DNA from 2 places in the Cellulomonas sp. HD19AZ1 genome. Region 2 is predicted to be linked to the other one. Evidence: riboswitches for the same ligand, from Rfam matches in the RefSeq annotation. Region 2 holds a riboswitch; the other holds the start of a gene.
The links. A riboswitch is a leader RNA that binds a small molecule or an ion and turns the genes downstream of it on or off. The one in region 2 is predicted to bind thiamine pyrophosphate.
Positions count from the first base shown of each region.

Region 1: another riboswitch for thiamine pyrophosphate. It lies ahead of E4A51_RS10995 (thiamine ABC transporter substrate binding subunit); the one in region 2 lies ahead of thiM (hydroxyethylthiazole kinase).

Region 1 is NZ_SPHX01000004.1:514,000-522,180, reverse strand. Features, by position in the region: gene E4A51_RS11015 (GNAT family N-acetyltransferase) at 1-583, shown strand, start outside; gene E4A51_RS11010 (SRPBCC domain-containing protein) at 706-1,464, opposite strand; gene E4A51_RS11005 (ABC transporter ATP-binding protein) at 1,533-2,729, opposite strand; gene E4A51_RS11000 (iron ABC transporter permease) at 2,726-4,444, opposite strand; gene E4A51_RS10995 (thiamine ABC transporter substrate binding subunit) at 4,461-5,549, opposite strand; TPP riboswitch at 5,622-5,742, opposite strand; gene E4A51_RS10990 (DUF4235 domain-containing protein) at 5,871-6,140, shown strand; gene mnhG (monovalent cation/H(+) antiporter subunit G) at 6,165-6,551, opposite strand; gene E4A51_RS10980 (monovalent cation/H+ antiporter complex subunit F) at 6,548-7,084, opposite strand; gene E4A51_RS10975 (Na+/H+ antiporter subunit E) at 7,081-7,656, opposite strand; gene E4A51_RS10970 (Na+/H+ antiporter subunit D) at 7,653-8,181, opposite strand, start outside.
Region 2 is NZ_SPHX01000002.1:13,989-22,169, reverse strand. Features, by position in the region: gene E4A51_RS03675 (ExeM/NucH family extracellular endonuclease) at 1-1,103, shown strand, start outside; gene E4A51_RS03670 (hypothetical protein) at 1,249-1,809, shown strand; gene E4A51_RS03665 (TrpB-like pyridoxal phosphate-dependent enzyme) at 1,794-3,110, opposite strand; TPP riboswitch at 3,311-3,409, shown strand; gene thiM (hydroxyethylthiazole kinase) at 3,401-4,258, shown strand; gene E4A51_RS03655 (thiamine phosphate synthase) at 4,255-4,932, shown strand; gene thiD (bifunctional hydroxymethylpyrimidine kinase/phosphomethylpyrimidine kinase) at 4,929-6,458, shown strand; gene E4A51_RS03645 (DsbA family oxidoreductase) at 6,519-7,271, opposite strand; gene E4A51_RS03640 (quinone oxidoreductase) at 7,268-8,181, opposite strand, start outside.

The DNA.
Region 1 (8,181 bases), on a different contig from region 2:
GCTCGAGCAGGTGGCCCGGCACTCGCGGCTCACGCTGCCGGTCGACGCCGCGGCGCTCGAGGCGCACCGGGGCGCAGCCGTCGCCGCCGCGGGGCCCGACTACCGGGCGGTGACGTGGGAGGACGCGACGCCCGACGCGTGGGCCGACGCGATGGCCGAGCTCCGCACCCGCATGAGCACCGACGAACCCACGGGCGGGCTCGCGGTCGAGGAGGAGCACTGGGACGCCGCACGCGTGCGCGCGCTCGACGCGGAGTACGCGGAGCGCGACGAGCACCGGCTGACCACGGCGGTCGAGCACGTGCCGTCGGGGCGGCTGGTCGCGTACTCGGGCTTCATGATGCCGCCGCACACGCAGGACTTCGTGTGGCAGGAGGACACGCTCGTGCTGCGCGAGCACCGCGGCCACCGCCTCGGCATGCTCGCCAAGACCGTCCAGCTGCAGGCGCTCGTCGCGCGCCGCCCGCAGGTCTGCCGCATCAGCACGTGGAACGCCGAGGAGAACCGCTGGATGCTCGCGATCAACGTCGCGCTGGGCTTCCGCCCGGCGGGCGGCACGGGCGTCTGGCAGCTCACCCTCTGAGGCGAGCCGCCACTGGTCACTTCGGGGCACTCCAGGCAGGACATCCGCTCCCGAAGTGACCAGTGGTCACCACCGGGTGCACCGAAGTGACCAGTGGGCGCCACGTGCTGCGGACGAGCCGGTCAGAGCACGGCGGCGCGCTGCGGGGCGCCCCACCAGCCGGCCCACCGGCGGCGGGCCTCGGCGAGCACCTCGTCGTCGAGCCCGTAGGTCGACAGGGTCGCGTCGATCGTGCCGTGCGGCGGGTGCGCGGCGGCGGGCCGCATCACGAGCACGAGCAGCGACTCGGCGATGCCGTGCACGTGGATCCCCACCTGGTGCTCGGTGCGGTACCGCAGCGTCCCGCCGAGCCGGGATCCGTCGGGCCGCACGACCTCGACGTGGGCACCGACGGGCAGGCCGCGCACGCCGTGCAGCCCGGCACGGAACAGCAGCGGGTCGCTGCGGTCGCCCGCGTCCAGGCCGTGCGCCGAGAGCGTCACGCGGTCCTGCCCGAGGTGCACGTCGAGCGCGAACGCGAGCTGCTGGACGAACTGCGTCCAGCCCTCGTCGATCTCGTCGAACACGCCGTCGAACGGGGCGAGCCCGGCGTGGCTGCGGCGCGTGAGCGCGACGTGCGAGCGGCGGGGCGTGTCGTCGCGCGTCGTGACGACGATCCGGTCGTGGTGCCCGAGCTCGAGCGTCCGGGTCGCGACGCCGTCGGCGTGCTCCTCGTGCTCGTGCACGGCCCCGCGGAAGATCTGCCGGATCTCGGCGTCGAGCGTGTCGGAGTCCCACCCGAACCACCGTGCGACGAGGTCCGGGTCGCGCAGGTGCGCCCAGACGATGGCGGCGGGTGCGTCGACGTCCACGGAGACGACCTCACGACGATCGAGCAACATGGCTGCTCCCTCGGTTCCACGGCGGGCCTGCGGGTCCGGCGGGGCGTCGGCGACCCGTACCTGCGACGTTAGCCCGGGAGGCCAGCGACCGCAGCGGCGTCGACCCGCAGGGCGACGCGTTCACCCGCCGCGCACGTCCAGCCCGCGGGTGCGAGCGCGCTCACACGGCCCACGCCGGCGACCTCGACGACGACCTCGGTGCGCCCCCGCCGCGACCGCACGACCTCGACCCGCCCGTCGACCGCGGCACCGGCATGGTGTCGGTCGTCGCTGGCGGGCCCCCCGACGGCGGACCCGGACGCTGCGCCGGGCACCGTGCCGACGGACCCCGGGCCGTCGACCGCGGCACCGGCCGCGTGGTCGGCTCCCCCGCGCTCGGCGCCCTCGCCGCCCGGGACGACGACGAACGCACCCGCCGCGAGCGCGAGCACGCCCCCGGCGGGCAGCAGGGCGACCCCGGCGCTGCGCGCGGCACCGACGAGCGCGGCGACGGCGGGCGGCACGGCGTCCCCCGCCGCGGGCACGGGCACGGGCACGAACGCCTCGTACCCGAGGAACTCGGCGACCCGTCGGGACGCGGGGCGCGCCCACAGGTCGGCGGGCGACGCGACCTGCAGCAGGCGCCCGGCGTCCATGACGGCGACGCGGTCGGCGACGGCGAACGCCTCGTCCTGGTCGTGCGTGACGAACAGCGCCGTGGTCGCGGTCGTCACCAGCACGTCGCGCAGGTCGAGCGCGAGCCGCTCGCGCAGGCCGCGGTCGAGCGCGGACAGCGGCTCGTCGAGCAGCAGCAGCCGGGGGCGCGGCGCGAGCGCGCGGGCGAGCGCGACGCGCTGCCGCTCGCCGCCCGACAGGGTCGCGACGTCGCGCCGCTGCGTGCCGGGCAGGCCCACGAGGTCGAGCAGCTCGGCGACGCGCGCCGTGCGCGCCGCCCGGTCGCGGCGCACGCCCGCGGGCAGCCCGTACGCGACGTTGCCCGCGACGTCGCGGTGCGCGAACAGCTGGCCGTCCTGGAACAGCAGCCCGAACCCGCGGCGGTGCACGGGCACGCCGGTGACCGGCACGCCGTCCCACGCGACGTCGCCGCCGGCCAGCGGCTCGAGGCCCGCGACGGCCCGCAGCAGCGAGGACTTGCCGCAGCCGGACGGGCCGAGCAGCGCGACGACCTCACCGGTGGGCACGGCCAGGTCGACGCCGTCGACCGCGGCGCGCTCCGCGCCCGGGTACCGCACGACGACGTCGGCGACCTGCAGCCCGTCGCTCACCACGCACCTCCGATCCCCGGGCGGCGCAGCCGCTCGCACACCGCCACGATGCCCGCCGTCAGCGCGGCCAGCAGCACCGACGCGGCGAGCGCCGCACCGTAGTTCTCGGCGCCGGGGCGTCCCAGCAGCCGGAAGATCACGACGGGCAGCGTCGGCTCCTGCGGGCGCGCGAGGAACGACGTGGCACCGAACTCCCCGAGGGACGCCGCGAACGCGAACCCGAGGGCGAGGCCCACGGCCCGCGCGGCGACCGCGAGGTCGACGGTCCGCAGCACGCGCCCGGGCGGGGCGCCCAGCGTCGCGGCGACCTCGCGCTGCCGCGGGTCGATCGCGCGCAGCACGGGCAGCACGGTCCGCACCACGAGCGGCACGGCGACGACGGCCTGCGCGACCGCGACGAGCGCGGGCGACGTGCGCAGGTCGACGGGCAGGCCGAGCGGTGCGTCCATCGCGACGAGGAACCCGAACCCGACGGTCACGGCGGACACGCCCAGCGGCAGCATGAACAGCGCGTCGAGCCCGCCGACGGCGCGCCGCGCGGCCGTGCCGCGCGGGCGCCGCGACACCACGAGCGCGACGAGCCCCCCGACCACGAGGGCGATGACGGTCGCGTCGGTGGCCGTGCGCAGCGACGTGCCGGCCGCGTGCCAGGCGCTGACCGCGAGCGTGTCCTGCGGCACGGCGAGCGCGGCGTAGTTGTCGAGGCCCCAGCCGCGCGGCGTGCGCAGCGAGCGGACCACGAGGTTGACCAGCGGCAGCGCCAGCAGCCCCAGCACCGCCACGGCGGTGACCGCGACGGCCGCGGCGTCGAGCGGCTCCCGCAGCCGCACGGGACGGGCCGCGGCGGGCCCGCCGACGCTCAGCGCGCGCTCGGTGCGGGCCCGCGCCCGCCCGGCCACCGTCAGGGCCGCGGCGACGACGACGAGCTGCACGACCGACAGCACGGCCGCGGCACGCAGGTCGAGGAACTGCGTGGTCTGGATCCAGATCTCGGTCTCGACCGTGCCGTACCGGCGCCCGCCGAGCACCAGCACGGTGCCGAACGCGGTCGCGCAGAACAGGAACACGAGGGACGCGGCGGACGCGATCGCGGGGCCGAGCGCGGGCAGCGTGACGGTGGTCAGGACGCGCCACGGCGACGCGCCGAGCGCGCGTGCGGCCTGCTCGGTGCGCTCGTCGAGGCGCTCCCACATGCCGCCGACGGTCCGCACGACGACCGCGTAGTTGAAGAACACGAGCGCGAGCACGATCGCGGTGACCGTGCCGTCGAGGCCGAGCCCGCCCAGCAGGCCGCCGTCGACGAGCAGCGACCGGAAGGCCACGCCGACCACGACGGTCGGCAGCACGAACGGCACGGTGACGAACGCGCGCAGCGCGCCGCGGCCGGGGAACCGGCACCGGTAGAGCACGTACGCGCCGGGCACGCCCAGCAGCACGGCGCCCGCCGTGCCGAGCGCGGCCTGCGCGAGGGTCTGCCCGACGACGCGCCACGTGCGGGGCCGCGCGAACACCTCGGCGAACCCCGAGAGGTCGAGCCGACCGTCGGTGACGAACCCGCGGCCCACGATCTCCGCGACGGGCTGCACGAAGAACACCCCGAGGAAGAGCAGGGGCACGGCGACGGCCGCGCCCCACGCGAGGGCGGGGCGCACGCGCGCGGCCCGCCCCGCGGCCGGGGCCGTCGGGGCGGGTCCGCGCGCGAGCGTCGTCGTCACGTCGTGGGCCGCCCGGTCAGCCGATGACCGTGTCGGACCACGTGCTGAGCCACTCCTCGCGGTGCTCCGCGATGTCGGCGGGCGCGACCTCGAACGGCGTCTCGGCCAGCGGCGCCCACCGCGCCCAGTCGTCGGGCAGGTCGACCGACGAGCTCACGGGGTACATGTACATCGAGCCGGGGATGTCGGCCTGGACGTCGTCGGACAGCAGGAAGTCGAGCAGCTGCGCAGCACCCTCGGGGTTCTTCGCGCCCGCGAGCACACCCGCGTACTCGACCTGGCGGAAGCACGTGTCGAGCAGCGCGGCGGTGCGCGGCGTGTCCCCGCCCTCGGGGACCGTCACGGGCGGCGACGACGCGTACGACAGCACGACCGGCCGCGGCCCGTCGCCACCGGCCCCGGAGAAGTCCGTGTAGTACGCGTCGGACCAGCCGTCGGCGACCTTGAGGCCGTTGTCGCGCAGGCCCGCCCAGTAGCCGGCCCAGCCGTCCTCGCCGAACGCCCCGACGGTCGCCAGCAGGAACGCCAGCCCGGGCGACGACGTCACGGGGTCCGGCACGACGACGAGGTCGCGGTAGGCCGGGTCGAGCAGCGACTCGAGCGTCGTCGGCGGCGTCACGCCCTTGTCGGCGAACCACGTCGAGTCGACGTTGAGGCACACGTCGGACAGGTCGATCGCGGTGAGCGCGCCGTCGTCGTCGCCCGGCACGGCGTACGTCTGCGCGTCGGCCGCCGCGGGTGCCGTGACGTCGGCGGGGACGACGACGCCCTCGTCGAGCGCGCGCGACGCGAACGCGTTGTCGATGCCGTACACGAGGTCGCCCAGCGGCGCGTCCTTGGTGAGCACGAGCTGGTTGACGAGCGCGCCCGCGTCGGCCTGCTGCACGACCTGGACGGTCAGCCCGCTGTCCTGCTCGAACTTCTCCAGCAGCCCGTCGGACAGCCCGAACGACTCGTGCGTCACGAGGGTCACGGTGCCGCCGGACGTGCCGCCGGTCGCGTCCGGCGTGGCCGCGTCGCCCGTCCCCAGGGCCGAGCAGGCGGTGAGGGCCACGAGGGTGGTCGCGGCGGCCAGTGCGGCACGAGGGCCGCGGTGGGTCGTCATGTGGTGGTGCTCCTCCGTCGTCGTCGGAGGGGTCCAGCGCCCGTCGTGCCGCGCGGGCACGCCGACCGCGGGAGGAGAGAAAGCCCGACTCCCTACGCCGGTATCAACCGGATCAGGTTCGAGGGTCTGCGGTGGTCCGCACTCTCAGCGTCCTCGCCCCGCACGCGGGACGGACGCTCCCCTGTCGTTCGCGCACGATCCTAGCCCCGCCACGTGGGCGCCCCGAACTGTGCCCGGGGTCCGGGCCGGGTAGCGTCCGTGCAGGCGAGGGCACGCGCACCGCGTGGCGCCCGGGCACGCGGACGAGCACAGGAGGCGCACATGTCGGACGACGAGCAGAAGCAGTCGATGGTCGCGAAGATCGTCGGCGCGGGCGTGGCCCTGGGTGCCGCGTGGCTGGTGCAGAAGATCATCGACTCGGCGTGGCAGAAGGCCAAGGGCCACAAGCCGCCGCAGGCCGACTCGACCGCGGAGGACGTGAAGTTCAGCGAGGTCGCCCTCGCGGCCGTCATCACGGGTGCCGCGGTCGCGCTGTCGCGCGTGCTCGCGACGCGCGGCACGGCGAAGTTCGCGGGGCGCATCTCCCGCTGACGTCGCGCGGGCGGGCGTCGCCGGTCAGTCCGGGCGGCCGCCCTCGTCCGTCTGACGCGTCGCCGCCAGGTCGCGGGACAGCTCGTCGATGACGAGCAGGTCCTGCCGGACCTTGCCCGTGCGGAACCCGGCACGGCCGACCATGTGCGCCGCGACGGGCGCCGTGAGCATCTGGAACACCGCGACGAGCACGAGCGCCCACACCGCGCCGCCCTCGCGCAGCCGCAGCGCGAGGCCGACGAGCACGAGCACGAGCCCGAGCACCTGCGGCTTGGTCGCCGCGTGCATGCGGGACAGCAGGTCGGGGAACCGCAGCGCGCCGACGCCGGCAGCGAGCGCGAAGAACGCGCCGCCGAGCAGGCACACCGCCGAGACGACGTCGGCGACGGTGGTCCACTGGTCCTGGGTCATCGCGTCTCCTCGTCCGCCGGCCCGCCGTGGTGCTCGGGGTCGGGCTCGTCCTCGACGGTGTCGCGCGCGCTCTCGGGCACGGGCTCGGTCGCCGGCTCCGACGCGTCGCGGTCCGGCCCCGTCGCCGCGGCCGGCACGCCGTCCCGCGCGGCCTCGAGCGCGGCGCGGCGGCGCGCGCGGCGCTCGGCCAGCTCCTCCTGCTCGAGGCGGCGCTTCTCGGCCTCCTCGGCGGCGACCTCCTCGCGCGTGCGCACGCGTCCCTCGCCCTCGGGCTCGACGGCCGCGAACCGCGCGACGGTCACCGACCCGACGAACCCGACGAGCGACAGCACGACGAGCAGCGGCACGACGTCCGCGCGGCGGAACACCGCGGCGTAGAGCGCGACGCCCGCGATCACGGTGGTGACGACGATGTCGAGCGCGATGGTGCGGTCGAGCATCGACGGGCCGCGCTCGGCGCGGATCACGGCGAGGGTCGCGCCGACGGTGAGCAGCGCGGCGCACACGAGGACGACGACGTCGAACACGGTCATCGGGTCGCCACCTCCCGCGCGCGTCGGCTGCGGCTCAGGCCCGCCTCGGCGAGCTCGGCGTCGGATCCGAGCGCACGCAGCACGCGGGCCTCCTGGTCGAGGACGTTCTGGCGGGCCTTCTCGATGCCGCCGCTGGTCTCGACGTCGAGCACGTGGACGTACAGCCGGCCGGTGAGCCGGTGCGCCTCGACGATGATCGAGCCGGGCACGAGGGACACGAGCTCGGCCGTGAGCGTGAGGTACAGGTCGGAGTGGCTGCGCAGCTGCACGCAGATCACGGCGCCGCGGGGCGTGTACCGGGGGCGCAGCGCGACGAGGCTGACCTCGAACGACGCGCGCACCAGGTCGAGCGCGAACCGCCCGAGGAGCACGGCGAGCGCGGCGGGGTGCACGCGGCCGTGGAAGTCGACGGGCGTCATGCGCAGCCCGGTGGTGACGAGCACGCCGAGCAGCGCCCCGTTGACGACGTTGCCCCACGAGACGTCGCCCCACAGCAGGACCCACACGGCGGTGAGCCACAGGATCGTCACCCACTGGAAGCGCCAGCCGGTGCGGCGCGGGTGCAGGCTCATCCCTCACCCCCGTCCTGCGGGGCCGTGCCGGCCTCCACGTCCTCGTCGGCGGCGCGCTGCGACTCGCCCTCGCCGCGCTGCCCGTCCGGCAGCACGGCCTGGACGTACGTGCGGTCGGACAGGGTCTGCGCGGCGCGCTCGGTGTAGCCGTACAGCGGGCCGGCGAAGACGGTGAGCCCGAGGCTCACGACGACGAGCGCGGCGGTGGGCACGACCATGAGCAGCGGCACGCGGTGCGCGGGCAGCGGCTCGGGCGGGGTCTGCCAGAACGCCTTGTTCCACGCCTTGATGAGCGCGTACAGCGTGAGCAGCGACGTCACGACGGACCCGACGACGAGCGCGTACGCGAGCGGCGTGCCGAGCTCGACGCCGGCCTCGAGCAGCCCGACCTTGCCGAGGAACCCGGAGAACGGCGGGATGCCGCCGAGGTTCATCGCGGGCACGAAGAACAGGATCGCGAGCACCGGGGCCATCTTGGCCAGCCCGCCGAGCCGGTCGAGCGACGTCGTCCCGCCGAAGCGTTCG
Region 2 (8,181 bases):
GGCCGCTGGGCGACCGCGTCACGTCGGTCACGGTCGACGGCGCGCCGATCGACCCGGCGGGGGAGTACCGCATCGGCACCTTCTCGTTCCTCGCGCAGGGCGGCGACAACTTCCGGGTGTTCTCGCAGGGCACGGCCACGGCCGACTCGGGCCTCATCGACCGTGACGCGTGGATCGCGTACCTGCAGGCGCACCCGGGGCTGACGCCGGACTTCGCCGAGCGCGCGGTGTCGGTGCCCGCGCTCGACGCGCCGGTGGCACCGGGCGACGAGCTGACGTTCACGGTCGGCGGGATCAACCTCACGAGCCTCGGGGCCCCGGAGAACACCGCGGTCGAGGTGCTGTGGGGCGAGCAGTCGCTCGGGTCGTTCCCGCTCGTGCGGGGCGACGGACCCGACGCGTCGGCCCAGGTCACGGTCACGGTGCCCGCGGGCGTCGAGCCCGGTGAGCACGCGCTGACGGTCGTGGCCGCACCCAGCGGCACGACGGCGACGGTGCCCGTCACGGTCGAGGTGGGTCTGCCCGCGTCGACCACGACGCTCACGGCCTCGCCCGACTCGCACGTGCACGGCACGTGGGGGCAGCGCGTGCGCCTGGTCGCGACGGTCACGGCCGACGCCCCGGTGACGGGTGCGGTCGAGTTCGTCGTCGGCGACGAGGTGCTCGGCACGGCCGCTCTGCGCGACGGCCGCGCGACGTTCACGCTGCCGGCGGACACGGCGGCGGGGACCTACGAGGTCGTGGCCCGGTGGGCCGGGACCGACGCGGTCGCGGGCTCGCAGTCGGAGCCGGTGACCGTCACGGTCGAGCAGGCGACCAGCACGACGACGCTGAGCGTCGTGCAGTCGCCGCTGCCCCGGTGGGTGCCGTCGGCGTGGGTCGCGACCGTCGCCCTCGACACGTGGCGCATGCCGTCCGGCACGGTCGAGCTGCGCGAGGGCGACCGGGTCGTGGCGCGCGCGAACGTCGTGCTCGGCGTCGCGGTCGGCACGGTGCCGCGCGACCTCGGCAGCGGCACGCACCGCCTCACCGCGGTGTTCGTCCCGTCCGACCCGACGAACGTCGCGGGCAGCACGAGCCGCACGGTGTCGGTCCGCGGCTGACGCGACCGCACCGCCGCACGGCACGGAGGGGCTCGCCCGGTGAGGGCGGGCCCCTCCGTCGTGCGCCGGGCGCGTCCGCGTCCGTCCGGGTGAACCACGCCGCGCACGGGCTCGGGGCGGTGCACCGCGGTGCCAGCATGTGCGCGTGCCCGACGACACCGCCTTGGTGCGGGAGCTGACCATCACGCCCGAGCTCGTGCGTCGCGTCGCGCGCGACGCGACGGTCGAGCTGCTCACCCGGCCGCGCATGCTGGCCGTCTGGGCGCTCGTCGCGGCGCCCGTGGCCGTCCTCGTCGGCGTGACGACACCCGGACGGCAGGGCGCCTGGGCAGGGTTCGTCGCTGCGGTCCTGCTGCCGGTGCTCGTCGTCTGGCGCACGCGCCGCTCGGCGCGCCGTGCTTTGGGCGCGACGCTCGTGCCCGGGGCGACGGTGCGGGCGCAGATCCGTGACGACGCGCTGGTCACCGAGACGGCCGCGGGGTCCACGTGCGCACCGTGGAGCACCTACGCGGCCGTGCGGGTGCACCGCTCGGCCCTGCTCCTGCGGTTCGCCCGCGTGCCGTCCGTCGTGGTGCTTCCGCGGGCGCTGCTCACGGACGACGACCTCGCGCTGCTACGGGCACGCGTCGGTGCGCCGTCGTCCGCCGCGGGCGGGGCGGACGACGGCGCGGCCGGTGCGGTGCCGGGACCTCAGCCCGCGACGTAGTCCTGGTACGCCGGCAGGTCCAGCACGCCGTTGCCCGACAGGCCGATGACGATCGTCTCGTCGGTCGTCGCGGCGCGCGCGTGCGCGAGGGCGCCGGCGACCGCGTGCGTGGACTCCGGCGCGGGGATGAGCCCCTCGGCACGCGCGAACTCGACGCCCGCCGCGAACGCCGCGTCCTGCTCGACCGCGATCGCCTCCATGAGGCCCAGCTCGTACGCGTGCGACACCATCGGCGCCATGCCGTGGTAGCGCAGGCCGCCGGCGTGGATCGCGGGCGGCACGAAGTCCTTGCCGAGCGTGTGCATCTTCAGCAGCGGCGTGAGGCCCGCGACGTCGCCGAAGTCGTACCGGTACTCGCCCTGCGTCATCGACGGGCACGCCGCCGGCTCGCACGCGACCACGCGGGTCGTGGTGCCGTCGCGCAGGTTGCGGCCCAGGAACGGGAACGACAGCCCGCCGAGGTTCGACCCGCCGCCCGCGCACCCGAACACGACGTCGGCGGTCTCGCCGATCTCGTCGAGCTGGGCCAGCGCCTCGACGCCGATGACGCTCTGGTGCAGCAGCACGTGGTTGAGCACCGAACCCAGCGCGTAGTGCGCCGCCGGGTCCTTGGCGGCCGACTCGACGGCCTCGCTGATCGCCATGCCGAGCGAGCCCGTGGTCGTCGGGTCGGCGGCGAGCATCGCGCGCCCCGCCTCGGTGAGGTCCGACGGCGACGCGTGGCACGTCGCGCCGTAGGTCTCCATCTGCATGCGGCGGTACGGCTTGGCGTCGTACGACGCGCGGACCTGCCACACCTCGCAGTCCAGCCCGAGCAGCGCGCACGCCATCGACAGCGACGCACCCCACTGGCCCGCGCCGGTCTCGGTGGTGAGCCGCGTGATGCCCTCGACCGCGTTGTAGTACGCCTGCGCGACCGCCGTGTTCGGCTTGTGCGACCCGGCGGGCGAGACGCCCTCGTACTTGTAGTAGATCTTCGCCGGCGTCCCGAGCGCGCGCTCGAGGCGCAGCGCCCGCACGAGCGGCGACGGCCGCCACAGCGCGTACAGCTCGCGCACGGTCTGCGGGATCTCCACCCAGCGCTCGGTCGAGACCTCCTGCGCGATGAGCGCCATCGGGAACAGCGGCGCCAGGTCGTCGGGCGTCAGCGGCTCGCGCGTGCCCGGGTGCAGCGCCGGCGGGCACGGCTCGGGCAGGTCCGCCGCGAGGTTGTACCAGTGCGTCGGCACGCTCGACGGCACCACGGTGCCGACGGGGTCCGTGAGCACGGCGGGTCGGGTCGCGTCGGGGGAGGTCGTCATGTCGCCTCGCAGGGTCGGGCGCGCACGCGCGCGGTGGCGGACGCGGGTCACGTCCGCCGCCCCCGGGCGTCGGCGACCCGCACCGCGAGGGTAGCGGCGCGTGCCCGCGGTCGGTCGGCGCGTCCACGACCAGGGCCGACGTGCACCCCGGCCCGCGACGCGGACGTACCTGGGAGGCGCCGCGCGCTGTTGCTACGGTGGTCCGCGACACGGGGTGCCCGGTACCGAGCCGGGCTGAGATCACACCCGTCGAACCTGATCTCGTTAGCACGAGCGAAGGGATGTCGACCATGACGTCTGCCGTCCTCCCGTCCGCCCCGCACCGCACGGGTGCCCCGCCGGACGACCTGGCCGCCGCGGCGGCCGCCGCGCTCGCGGCCGTCCGTGAGCGCACGCCGTTGGTGCAGTGCCTCACCAACGAGGTGACGACCAACCTCGTCGCCAACGCGCTGCTCGCGCTCGGTGCGTCGCCCGCGATGGCCGCGGTGCCGGGCGAGGCGCAGGAGCTCGCGGGCGTCGCGGGCGCCGTCCTGGTCAACCTCGGCACGCCCGGCCCCGACCAGCGGGCGTGCGTCGCGCCGACCGTCGCGGCGGCGGCGGGTGCGGGCGTCCCGTGGGTGCTCGACCCCGTGGCGGTCGGTGTGCTGTCGGTGCGCACGCGCCTGGCCGGCGTGCTGCTGGCCGAGCGGCCCGCGGTCGTGCGCGGCAACGCGAGCGAGGTCCGCGCGCTCGCGGGCCACGCGTCGGGCGGGCGCGGTGTCGACGCGCTCGACGGGGTCGACGCCGCGGCCGACGCGGCCGCGGCCGTCGCCGCGCTGACCGGCGGCGTGGTCGCGGTGTCCGGGCCGGTCGACCTCGTCACCGACGGCACGACGACCGTGCGGCTGGCCGTCGGCGACCCGCTGCTGACGGCGATCACGGGGGCCGGCTGCGCGCTCGGCGGGCTCGTCGCGGCGTTCGCCGCCGTGACCGACCCGTTGACCGCGGCGGTCGGCGCGTCGACCGCGCTGGGCGTGGCCGCCGAGCGGGCCGCGCGCGACGCGCACGGCCCTGCGTCGTTCCAGGTCGCGCTCGTCGACGAGCTGTACCGCCTGACGCCCGACACGCTGCGCGCGGGCGTGCGCGACGCCGCGGCGGTGACGGCATGAGCGCGCCGGCCCTGCCGGGGGGCGTCTACCTCGTGCTCGACGCGGACGTCTGCGCCCGCGCCGGGCACCATCCCGCGCAGGTCGCCGGTGCGGCCGTGCGCGCCGGGGTGGGGACCGTGCAGGTGCGCGCCAAGCGGGCGACCGTGCGCGAGCTCGTCGACCTCACGGTCGCCGTCGCCGACGCGCTGCGCCTCGCGGGGCCTGCGGCGCTCGTGGTCGACGACCGGGTCGACGTCGCGCTCGCGGCGCGTGCCCGGGGGGCGTCGGTCGACGGCGTGCACGTCGGCCAGCGCGACCTCGAGGTCGACGACGCCCGCGCGCTGCTCGGCGCCGACGCGCTGATCGGCGTGTCCGCCGCCCTGCCCGAGCACGTGCGTGCCGCTGCGGGCGCCGACCACGTGGGCAGCGGCCCGGTGCGGCTGACGCCCACCAAGCCCGAGGCCGGTCCCGCGCTCGGGTTCGACGGCCTGCGGCGCGCGGTCGACGCCGCCGCCGGGCGGCCGGTCGTCGCGATCGGCGGGCTGACGGCGTCCGACGCGCCCGCGCTGCGGGCTGCCGGCGCGCACGCGATGGCCGTCGTGAGCGCGGTGTGCGCGGCCCACGACCCGGGCGCGGCGGCCGCCGCGCTCGTCGCGGCGTGGGACGGCGCGCTCGTCGCGGGCGGTGCGCGATGACCGGGCCGACGGACGTGACGGGGCCGGGGCGCGCGAGCCGCGTGCGGGTGCTGTCGGTCGCGGGCACCGACCCGACCGGCGGCGCCGGCGTGCAGGCCGACCTCAAGTCGTTCGCGGCGCACGGCGCGTACGGCATGGCGGTCGTCACGGCGCTCGTCGCGCAGAACACGCACGGCGTGCGGGACGTCCACGTGCCCGACGTCCCGTTCCTGCGCGCGCAGCTCGACGCCGTGGGTGACGACGTGCACGTCGACGCCGTGAAGATCGGCATGCTCGCGACCCGCGCGGTCGCGCTCGAGGTGGGCGACTGGCTCGCGCGCACGCGACCGCCGGTCGTCGTGCTCGACCCCGTGATGGTCGCGACCAGCGGCGACCGCCTGCTCGACGCCGACGCCGAGGACGCCGTGCGCGACCTCGTGGGCGCCGCGCACCTCGTGACGCCCAACCTGCCCGAGCTCGGCGTGCTGCTGCGCGAGCCGACCGCCCGCACGTGGCCCGCCGCGCTCGACCAGGCCCGCCGGCTGGCCCGCACGCGCGACGTCGTCGTGCTGCTCAAGGGCGGCCACCTGGGCGGCGCCGCGAGCCCCGACGCGGTCGTCGACGCGACGACCGTCGTCGAGCTCGACGCGCCACGCGTCGCGACCACCGCGACGCACGGCACGGGCTGCTCGCTGTCCGCCGCCGTCGCGGCGCTGCGGCCGCGGCGTCCCGACTGGGTGAGCACGGTCCGCGAGGCCAAGCAGTGGCTCACGGGCGCGATCGCCGCGGGCGAGGCGTTGCGCGTCGGGTCCGGACGCGGCCCGGTCGACCACCTGCACCACGCGCCGACGCTGGGCGCGCGACCGTTCGGCGACGAGGCCTGGGACGCGGTCGCCGGGCTGCGCGCGGCGTGCGACGACCTGCCGTTCGTGCGCGCGCTCGCCGACGGCACGCTGCCGCGCGCGGCGTTCGAGGCGTACGTGCACCAGGACGCGCTCTACCTCGCGGAGTACTCGCGCGTGCTGGCCCGCGCGAGCGAGCTCGCACCGACGGGGGAGGCGCAGGCGTTCTGGGCCCGCGGCGCCAGCACGTGCCTGGACGTCGAGGCCGCGCTGCACCGCGACCGGCTCGCCCACGGGCGGTATGCCGGCGTCCCCGCGTCCGCCGTCACCACGGCGTACACCGACCACCTGCTCGCGGTCGGCGCGACCGGCACGTACGCCGAGGTCACCGCCGCGGTGCTGCCGTGCTACCGCCTGTACGCGGACATCGGGGCGCGCATCCTCGCGCGAGCGGGCGACCTGGCCGACCACCCGTACGGCGACTGGGTCGCGACCTACGGCGACCCGGCGTTCGCGGCGTCGGCGGCGCAGGCGGGTGCGCTCGCGGACGCCGCGGCGCGCGAGGTCGGTGCGACGACGCGCACGCGCATGCTCGCGGCGTACGTGCGCTCGTGCGAGCACGAGGTCGCGTTCTTCGACCAGGTCGACCTCGTCGTGGACGTCCCGCCGGCCCGTCGGCGGGACACGGTGCCGGCGCGGGTCTGAGGTCCGCCCGCAGCGGGGCCGGCGCCGTCCGTCGCGGGCGGGCGCCGGCCCGGCGTCGCGTCAGCAGGACCCGTCGGTGCAGGCCTCGGCGCTCGGGGCGGCGGTCAGCGGGTTGGCCTCGCGCCACCCGGCGTCGAGCAGCTGCGTGAACACCTCGGCGGGCTGCGCGCCCGAGACGGCGTACTTCCGGTCGACGACGAAGAACGGCACGCCCGTGACGCGCAGCGCGCGCGCCTCGTCGAGGTCGGCGCGGACCTCGTCGGCCGCGTCGTCGCCCGCGAGGGCGGTCGCGACGCGCTCGTCCGACCAGCCGTGGTCGCCGAACCCGGCCTGCGCGGCGATGCGCACGAGCGCGCCGTCGGCGCCCAGGTCGACGCCCTGCTCGAAGTGCGCCGAGAACAGCGCCTCCATGGTCGCCTCGACGAGCGCGGCGCCGCCGGCGCGGCGCGCGAGGTGCAGCAGGCGGTGCGCGTCGAACGTGTTGAACGCGAGCGTGCGGTCGAAGTCGTACCGCAGGCCCTCGCCCGCGGCGACGTCGGTGACGTGGCCGAACATCTGCTGCACCTGGTCGCGGGGCAGGCCCTTCATCTCGACGAGCGCGTCGACCTCGGGGCGGCCGGGGCCGGTGGGCGTGTCGGGGGAGAGCTGGTAGGAGCGCCACACGACCTCGACGTGCTCGGCGTGCGGGAAGTCGCGCAGCGCCGTGGCGAACCGGCGCTTGCCGATGAAGCACCAGGGGCACGCGACGTCGGACCAGACCTCGACGGTGACGGTCCGCGGCGGGGCGGCGAAGACGGGGGTGTCGAGGCTCATGGCAGCAGGAGGACCTTTCCGGTGGTGGTGCGCCCCTCGAGGGCGCGGTGGGCGTCGGCCGCGTCGGCCAGGGGGTAGGTGGCGCCGACGCGGACGTCGAGCGCACCGGCGGCGACGGCGTCGAACAGCTCGGTGGCGCGCCACAGCAGCTCGTCGCGCGTGGCCGTGTGGTCACCGAGCGTGGGGCGCGTGACGAACAGCGAGCCTGCCGCGTTGAGCCGCTGCAGGTCGACCGGCGGCACCTGCCCGGACGACCCGCCGTAGAGCACGAGCGTGCCGCGGCGGGCCAGCGACGCGAGCGACGCGTCGAACGTGTCGTTGCCGACGCCGTCGTAGACGACGTGCACGCCGCGGCCGCCGGTGAGGTCGCGGACCAGCGCGGGGAGCTCGGCGGTGAGGTCGGACAGCTCGCGGTAGCGGACGACGTCGCTCGCGCCGGCCGCCCGCGCGAGCGCTTCCTTCTCCGGCGAGCCGACGGTCGAGATGACGCGCGCGCCGCGTGCGGCCGCGAGCTGCGTGAGCAGCAGCCCGACGCCGCCCGCGCCGGCGTGCAGCAGCACGTCGTGCCCCTCGCGCAGCGGGAAGGTCGAGGCGGCGAGGTAGTGCGCGGTCATGCCCTGCAGCGGCAGGGCTGCGGCCGTCGCGTCGTCGACCCCGGGCGGCACGGGCAGGGCGTCGGCCTCGCGCACGGCGACGAGCTCGGCGTACGAGCCGGGCGCGGACGCCCACGCGACGCGGTCGCCGGGCGCGAGCGTCGTGACGTCCGCACCGACCTGCACGACCTCGCCGGCGCCCTCCGACCCCACGACGTGCGGGAACGGCATACGGTAGGTGCCGCTGCGCCGGTAGGTGTCGATGAAGTTGACGCCCGCGGCCGCGACGCGCACGAGCACCTGGTCGGGTGCCGGGG